Regions from separate parts of the Citrobacter rodentium NBRC 105723 genome, predicted to be linked through region 4. Evidence: predicted binding sites of a transcription regulator. Region 4 holds the regulator's gene; each other region holds the start of a gene.

Evidence for each region. The regulator CRP, encoded in region 4, controls carbon source genes, mostly activating them, when cyclic AMP is high. The targets are predictions, from matches to a motif close to ATGTGANNNNNNTCACAT.
Region 1: cdd (cytidine deaminase) is a predicted target of CRP. The motif match lies at 1,444-1,461, and genes of this name have one in related genera.
Region 2: hpt (hypoxanthine phosphoribosyltransferase) is a predicted target of CRP. The motif match lies at 904-921, and genes of this name have one in related genera.
Region 3: udp (uridine phosphorylase) is a predicted target of CRP. The motif match lies at 688-705, and genes of this name have one in related genera.

Annotation. Positions count from the first base shown of each region.
Region 1 is NZ_CP082833.1:3,211,078-3,213,281, forward strand. Features, by position in the region: gene sanA (outer membrane permeability protein SanA) at 1-379, opposite strand, end outside; gene cdd (cytidine deaminase) at 501-1,385, opposite strand; gene K7R23_RS15105 (CidB/LrgB family autolysis modulator) at 1,515-2,204, opposite strand, start outside.
Region 2 is NZ_CP082833.1:86,601-88,804, forward strand. Features, by position in the region: gene can (carbonate dehydratase) at 1-180, shown strand, start outside; gene hpt (hypoxanthine phosphoribosyltransferase) at 240-776, opposite strand; gene K7R23_RS00395 (glucose/quinate/shikimate family membrane-bound PQQ-dependent dehydrogenase) at 982-2,204, shown strand, end outside.
Region 3 is NZ_CP082833.1:1,455,380-1,457,583, forward strand. Features, by position in the region: gene K7R23_RS06860 (dienelactone hydrolase family protein) at 1-569, opposite strand, end outside; gene udp (uridine phosphorylase) at 831-1,592, shown strand; gene rmuC (DNA recombination protein RmuC) at 1,732-2,204, shown strand, end outside.
Region 4 is NZ_CP082833.1:889,688-891,891, reverse strand. Features, by position in the region: gene K7R23_RS04250 (YccS/YhfK family putative transporter) at 1-813, opposite strand, end outside; gene crp (cAMP-activated global transcriptional regulator CRP) at 866-1,498, opposite strand; gene K7R23_RS04240 (OsmC family protein) at 1,800-2,204, shown strand.

The sequences.
Region 1 (2,204 bases), 2.3 Mb from region 4:
CAAGCGTGCGGAAACCGGCATAATCCAGCACGATATCGGCAGGATCGACGCCTGCGGCAATCAGATCCTTACGCATGGTCATCGGTTCGTTGTAGCTCTGCATCGCGTTGTCGCCGCTCAGCAGCAGATAGTTCACCTTACCGCTGTTATAGGCGTTGAGCGCCCCCTGAATGCGGTAGCGGTAATACTGATTAATCACCCCGGCGCGATAATATTTCGCGGTGCCAAGCACCACGCCGACCTGGCGGTAGGGCAGATCCTGCAATTCATCATAAATGTAGGGCGCGGTTTTCCAGCTCATCCAGCGGTCAAGACCAAGCACGATCAACAGCAGCAAGCCGATCAGGACCAACAGGCTGTAAAACACGCGCTTAAACATGAGGAAAACTCGGTAACGGGATGAAATTTCAATCAGGCTACTGTACCCGCCTGCGAAGCGCAAGAAACAGCAGTCTGATTGGGGGGATTTTCAGCAATGTCCTCACCGGGGAATAGCGCGATTACGCTAACAACAGGCGCCCGATAGTGTTGCAGCCTAACGCTTTCAGCGTGGCGGCGGTGGCGTCCCACTGAATCAGCGCGGCATCGGCTTTTTCCGCCAGCACCGCCCGCTGAATATCGGCAAAAGCATAGCCGTTCAGGTTCAGCAGATTGAGCGCCCCCTGCAGCGGCGGCAGGGTCGGGTTAAAGGCGGCGTTTTCGGCATAGCTGCCGCTGAAGATTTTCCCGTCTTTGCACTCCAGCGCGACGCCGCTCGGCGACTGGCTGTATGGCATATGGCTGCGGTTCGCTGCGGCAATCGCCGCCTGCGCCAGCGCGTCGCCTTGCGCTGCGAAGCCATGATCCTGTTCGTCCATCAGCAGCGATTTAATCTGCAGATCTCTCGGGCCAAAGGCGTCCGGCAAATAGTCGCGCAGGGTAAGCGGTTCGCGTCCCGGCAGATGAATGCGCAGATCCAGCCCGCTGTTCAGTTCATTCATAAACTGGCGGCAGTGGCCGCAGGGAGTGTAGTTGACGGTGATTGCCGCCAGCCCTTTTTCACCGCGCAGCCAGGCGTGGCTGATGGCGCTCTGCTCGGCATGGACGGTTTGCTGCATGGTGGCGCCGAGAAACTCCATATTGCCGCCAAAGTACCACGTCCCGCTAACGCCGCGGGCAATGGCGCCGACGTTAAAATGGGAGAGGGGAGTACAGGCGCAGGCCGCCGCCAGCGGCAGCAGCGCGAATGCCAGCGCGTCTTCATCAAGCCCCGTTGCGGTTTTCAATGCAGAAACCTGCTCACCGGTCAGCAAGGCGGGGAAATGCGTATCCGCCAGAATCGGCGACAGCGCTGACTGCAAATTATCCGCAAGTTGGCCAAAAGCAGTTTGAAAACGTGGGTGCATGGCGTTGCCTCAAAATAATGTAATGGGATCGTAGTGTACGGGCCTGTCAGAGCTTTATATGTGATTTATATCTCATTACCACTGCAACTTATGAAACTTAAATTAAAAATGCGCGACGCATCGCAAATTTTAGCCCAATAATGAAAGAATAATCGGAAACAGGAACGGTGCGACGAGAGAGGTAATGATCCCGCAGATCACCAGCGCCAGCGAGCTGAATGCCCCCTCCTGATAATCCAGCTCCGCACAGCGGGCGGTGCCGAGGGCGTGCGAGGCGGTTCCCATCGCCAGACCGCGTGCGGCTTTGGTACGGATACGCATCGCGTTTAACAGGGTATGACCGAAAACGGCGCCGAGAATGCCGACGAAAATCACGCATACCGCGCTCACCGCCGGGATGCCGCCGATAGTGCCGCCAACCGCCATCGCAATCGGGGTAGTGACCGATTTCGGCAGGACCGAGGCGGCGATCTCCGGCGTGGCGCCCATCAGCAGCGCGACCGAGGTGCCGGTGACCATCGCCACCACGCTGCCGACAAAACAGATGGTAATGATGGATTTCCAGCGGGCGCGGATCTGGTGCAACTGTTCATACAATGGATAGGCCAGCGCCACCACCGCCGGTTGCAGCAGATCGTTTAACACTTTACTGCCTTTGAAATAGTGTTCATAAGGCGTCCCGGTCAGCATCAATAGCGGAATGATCACCACCATCGCCACCAGCAGCGGGTTCAGTAAAGGAAACTTAAAGCGCGCCGCCAGCTTTCGCGCGGCAAAGAAGACCGCTAAGGTCAGCGGCAAAGACCACCAGATATACGC
Region 2 (2,204 bases), 800 kb from region 4:
ACTATTATGCAATCCGCCTGGAAACGCGGGCAAAAAGTCACGATTCACGGCTGGGCATACAGTATTAATGATGGCCTGCTGCGCGATCTTGACGTTACGGCCACCAACCGGGAAACGCTGGAGAACCGCTATCATAAGGGCGTTTCCGCGTTAGGGAAAAAGTACATTAACCACGAATAAGCCATCAGGGTTGTAGACCGGATGCGTCGCGTTTGCGACGCCATCCGGCTATTCTGTTCTTACTCGTCCAGCAGCACCACTTTGCCAACGTACGGCAGATGGCGGTAACGCTGGGCGTAATCAATCCCGTACCCCACCACGAACTCGTCCGGAATGGAAAAGCCAACGAACTCTACCGGCACGTTCACTTCGCGGCGAGAAGGCTTATCCAGCAGCGTGCAAATCGCCAGCGATTTCGGCTCGCGCAGGCTCAGGATCTCACGTACTTTTGACAGCGTATTTCCGGAATCGATGATGTCTTCCACAATCAGCACGTCTTTACCGCGAATATCTTCATCCAGATCTTTCAGGATTTTCACATCGCGGGTGGTAGACATGCCGCTACCGTAGCTGGAGGCGGTCATAAAATCGACTTCATGAGATACCTGCACTTCACGGCACAGGTCCGCCATAAACATAAATGAACCGCGCAGCAGACCAACCAGCACCATTTCACTGCCGCTGTCTTTATAACGCTGAGTAATCTGACGGCCCAGTTCGGCAATACGCGCTTTGATCTCCGCTTCCGGGATCATTACTTCTACAGTATGTTTCATATCTATAACCACATGATTTAAAAACAAATCGGTCAATGCCTGCCGTAAATAAGCCCGCATCGAAAAGCAAGTCACGCAGTATACCAGCAAAAGCCTTTATCCGCGGCATCTGTTGATAAAGCTCATTTTGTGATGACGATCACACATGTTAAATCCTATACTTAATTGCTATTAAAAAATTAACAAATTGAGATGGTACCTTTTTATGGCTGAAAACAATGCACGTTCGCCACGACTTCTCGTGACGCTGACGGCCCTCTTTGCAGCGCTTTGCGGGCTGTATCTTCTGATCGGCGGTGGCTGGCTGGTCGCCATCGGCGGCTCCTGGTACTACCCGATCGCCGGTCTGGCGATGCTGGGCGTCGCCTGGCTGCTGTGGCGCAGCAGACGTACGGCGCTATGGCTGTATGCCGCCCTGCTCCTCGCCACCATGATCTGGGGCGTATGGGAAGTCGGCTTCGACTTCTGGGCGCTGACGCCGCGCAGCGATATCCTGGTCTTCTTCGGCATCTGGCTGATTTTGCCTTTTGTCTGGCATCGCCTGATGGTGCCTTCCCGCGGCGCGGTGGCCGCACTGGTTGCCGCCCTGCTGATTAGCGGCGGCATCCTGACCTGGGCGGGCTTCAACGACCCGCAGGAGATCGACGGCGCGCTCAGCGCGGAGTCGACGCCTGCACAGGCCATCTCACCAGTGGCTGACGGCGACTGGCCGGCGTATGGCCGCAATCAGGAAGGCCAGCGCTATTCGCCGCTGAAGCAAATTAACGCCGATAACGTTCACAAGCTGAAAGAAGCATGGGTGTTCCGTACCGGCGATCTGAAGCAGCCGGACGATCCGGGCGAACTGACCAATGAAGTGACGCCAATTAAAGTGGGCGACACGCTGTATCTGTGCACCGCTCACCAGCGTCTGTTCGCGCTGGAGGCGGCGACGGGTAAAGAAAAATGGCACTACGACCCGGAGCTGAAAACCAACGAGTCCTTCCAGCACGTTACCTGCCGCGGCGTTTCATACCATGAGGCGACTGCGGGTAACGCTTCGCCGGAAGTGATTGCCGACTGCCCGCGCCGCATTATTCTGCCGGTAAACGACGGTCGTCTGATTGCGCTTAACGCTGAAACCGGCAAGCTGTGCGAGACTTTCGGCAACAAAGGCGTGCTCAATCTGCAAACCAACATGCCGGATCAAACGCCGGGGCTGTATGAGCCAACCTCGCCGCCGATCATCACCGATAAAACCATCGTCATTGCCGGTTCGGTGACCGATAACTTCTCGACCCGCGAGACTTCCGGCGTCATTCGCGGCTTCGATGTTAACAACGGCAAGCTGCTGTGGGCGTTCGATCCGGGCGCGAAAGACCCGAATGCGATCCCGTCCGATGAGCACACGTTTACCTTTAACTCGCCGAACTCCTGGGCGCCAGCGGC
Region 3 (2,204 bases), 570 kb from region 4:
GTGGCGATATCGACAGGATGTTTCGGTGAATTCAACGACTTATCGCCGACCAGTTTTCCGTACCATGCGACGGCGGCTTTCAGCTGCGGGTTATGCGCCGCGTACAGCCAGGTAATACGTCCGCCCCAGCAAAAGCCAGTCATCATCAGTTGATGAGCATCGCCGCCGTTGCGGGACGCCCAGCTGGCGACGTGGTCCAGGTCGGCCAGCACCTGGGAATCGGGCACTTTGGCTACCAGGCCATTGATAAGCGTAGGGATATCGGCGAAATCATTCGGATCGCCTTCGCGGAAATAGAGCTCAGGCGCGATCGCCAGGTATCCCTCCAGCGCCAGACGGCGGCACAGGTCGCGGATATGTTCATGCACGCCAAAAATTTCCTGCACTACAATGACCACAGGCAGCGGCGTATCGCTTGTTTTCGGACGTGCGTGGTAAGCCGGCATCTCCTCACCCTGTGAGGGAATGGTCGTGAAGCCCGCAAGAATGGCATCGTCCGGGGTGTGAACCGTTGTCGAGGCAAGGGGAGAGGCAGCAGGTGCAAAGCCGGTTTGTTGTGATGTTGTCATGGTATTCTCCGTACCCTCAGATAATTAGCGCAGTGTTAACTATAGACAGCCTTTAACAAACCCACACTGCCTGATTCGGTTCAATTTTTGTGCAATGAAAGATGAAATCAGTGCATTAATGTGAGGGTTATCACTTTTATTGCGTAATGTTATGCAAGTGGTTTATCTCAAAGTGATAGGTATCACAAAAAGGGGCTGTATCCTTCGGTAAAGTATCTTTTTGCTTCTTCTGACCCAAATCGAATCACAGAGGAGTTTCTTATGTCCGGATCGGATGTTTTTCATCTCGGCCTCACCAAAAACGATTTACAAGGGGCTACGCTTGCCATCGTCCCTGGCGATCCTGAGCGTGTGGAAAAAATCGCCGCGCTGATGGATAAGCCGGTTAAGTTGGCATCGCATCGCGAATTTACCACCTGGCGCGCAGAACTGGACGGCAAGCCCGTGATCGTCTGCTCGACCGGCATTGGCGGCCCGTCGACGTCGATTGCCGTAGAGGAGCTGGCGCAGCTTGGTATCCGCACTTTCCTGCGTATTGGCACGACCGGTGCGATTCAGCCGCACATTAACGTTGGCGATGTTCTGGTGACCACGGCGTCCGTGCGTCTCGACGGCGCAAGCCTGCACTTCGCGCCAATGGAGTTCCCGGCGGTGGCGGATTTTGAATGTACCACCGCGCTGGTTGACGCGGCGAAATCGGTCGGCGCGACCACGCACGTGGGCGTCACCGCCTCTTCCGATACCTTCTATCCGGGCCAGGAGCGTTACGACACCTATTCCGGGCGCGTGGTCAGCCGCTTTAAGGGCTCTATGGAAGAGTGGCAGGCAATGGGCGTGATGAACTATGAAATGGAGTCCGCCACGCTGCTGACCATGTGCGCCAGCCAGGGCCTGCGTGCGGGAATGGTGGCAGGCGTCATCGTCAACCGCACTCAGCAAGAGATCCCGAATGCTGAGACCATGAAGCAAACCGAAAGCCACGCGGTGAAAATCGTGGTGGAAGCGGCTCGCCGTCTGATCTAATCCTCATGATTTCCGTATAAGGCCGACGCGTTCGGCCTTTTTATTTTGCGTAACGCCTCGCAGGAATTTCCTTTTAAACTGGACGTTTATACAGCACAATCCTATTTTGTGCAGGTGAGCGGCAGCGGCAGGAGGCATTTTGGACATCTCAATCGTAATTTACGCGGTGATAGCGCTGGTGGGCATTGCGCTTGGCTGGTTGATCGCCAGCTATCAGCACGCGCAGCAAAAAGCCGATCAGCTTGCCGAACGTGAAGATATGGTGGCGGCGTTAAGCGCGGCGAAACAGGAGCTTGCGCAAAGCGAGCACTGGCGCGATGAGTGCGAACTGCTGAATAACGAACTTCGCAGCCTGCGCAGCATTAACACCTCTCTGGAGGCGGATCTGCGTGAAGTCACCACGCGGATGGAAGCCGCGCAGCAACATGCGGAAGACAAAATTCGTCAGATGATCAACAGCGAGCAGCGTCTCAGCGAACAGTTTGAGAATCTGGCTAACCGTATTTTTGAACAGAGCAATCGCCGGGTCGATGAGCAAAACCGGCAAAGTCTTAACAGCCTGCTGACGCCGCTGCGTGAACAGCTGGACGGTTTTCGCCGCCAGGTGCAGGA
Region 4 (2,204 bases):
GGTTTGCGCATTCCAGCGAATCACCTGCTCCGCATGGCTGCGTTCCACCAGCTTTTGCACCTCTTCCGGCTGGTGCAGGCTGACCGAGATATGCTCCTGCAAATCCAGCGCCTCCTGAAAGGCGCGCAGCATCCGCTTGTAATCATTATTGCGATGCGCCGACAGCATGTGCATCTGCTGATAGCACTGGGTGATCAGGTCAACCGCTTTCTGCTGGCGCGCCAGTAGCGGGGGCAGGGCTTTTTCCGGATCGGCGTGCTGAGTCAGCATACTGTATTTGGCTTCGCAGTAGTCTGCCAGTTCACGATACAGCAGGCTCAGCGACTCGCGCAGCGGCTGTTCGCGCCACAGCCAGAACCAGAACCAGTTAAACAGCCCGTACCATAGCGTGCCCAGCGCATAGATCAGCAGCGGCTCCCAGACCGGCATATTCCCCGCCAGACTGAGGGTAAAAATCGCGGCGATCAGCGACGCGGGAAGCAGGCGGGCGTGGAGCGAACTGATTTCCGCGGTGACGCCGAGGATAAGCGTCAGGACAGTCAGAATGAGCGGCAGCGGCACCGTGCGGGCCAGCAGCAGCTGCATGATCAGACTACAACCGGCGAACAGCGACGCGCCGATTATCAGGCGTTTGAAGAAGCGTTTGTGCGGCGTATCAAGCCCGGCAATATTGCAGCAGGCGGGAACGAGGGAAAAAAGCAGGCCCAGATGGAGCTGGTCGATCAGCAGGCCGACGGCCACGGGCAAACACAGCACCAGCGTCTGACGGAGTGCGTAGTTGATCTCCGGGTGATAAATCAGTCTGCGCCACATCGGTAAAACAAAAACGGCGCGCTACCGGGGTAACGCGCCGTTTCCGACGGGATTAACGCGTGCCGTAAACGACGATGGTCTTACCGTGCGCGGAGATCAGGTTTTGATCTTCCAGCATCTTCAGAATACGACCAACGGTTTCGCGGGAGCAGCCAACGATCTGACCAATCTCCTGGCGCGTGATTTTGATCTGCATACCATCCGGGTGGGTCATGGCATCCGGCTGTTTCGCCAGATTCAGCAGCGTCTGGGCGATACGCCCGGTCACGTCAAGGAAAGCCAGATTGCCGACTTTTTCTGAGGTGACCTGCAGGCGGCGGGCCATCTGGGAAGAGAGGCGCATCAGAATATCCGGGTTGACCTGGATCAGCTGACGGAACTTCTTGTAGGAAATTTCCGCCACTTCACATGCTGTTTTAGCTCGTACCCATGCGCTACGTTCCTGGCCTTCTTCAAACAGGCCCAGTTCGCCAATAAAATCACCCTGATTCAGATAAGAAAGGATCATTTCTTTCCCTTCCTCATCTTTAATCAACACTGCTACCGAGCCTTTCACGATGTAATACAACGTTTCCGCTTTTTCACCCTGGTGAATCAGCGTGCTCTTCGACGGGTACTTATGAATGTGGCAATGAGACAAGAACCATTCGAGAGTCGGGTCTGTTTGCGGTTTGCCAAGCACCATGCGCGATTATCCTCTGTTATAAGCTGTCTCCAGAGCCAGAAAACACCGCTGTCTCTGGGGTTGCAAAAATGTGCTTCCCGCTTCCCGGGAAGAGGCTGTCAATAACGGCAGCAGCCTTTAATATGAAATCCTGTGCATACACAGTACGTCAACGCACCGTAGCATCTCGTCTGTTTTAGCATAGCTTTAGCTGTGTGTCTCCTGGTGTCTCGCTTCAGCATGACGCAGGTCGCCTTCCGTTGCGAGATTTGTCGCGGGCGCGTAATCTGTGGGGAAAATTGCAACATTGGAGTTACGAGATATGCAAGCGCGTGTTAAATGGGTTGAAGGGTTAACCTTCCTCGGCGAGTCGGCTTCCGGGCACCAGATCCTGATGGACGGCAACTCAGGCGATAAGGCCCCCAGCCCGATGGAAATGGTGTTAATGGCCGCTGGCGGTTGCAGCGCCATTGACGTGGTTTCCATTCTGCAAAAAGGCCGTCAGGATGTGACCAACTGCGAAGTGAAGCTGACCTCTGAACGTCGCGAAGAAGCGCCGCGTCTGTTCACCCATATCAATCTGCATTTCATCGTTACGGGTAATGACCTGAAAGATGCCGCAGTGGCGCGGGCGGTCGATCTCTCCGCGGAGAAGTATTGCTCGGTGGCGCTGATGCTGGAAAAAGCGGTAAACATTACCCACTCGTATGAGGTGATTGCGGCTTAG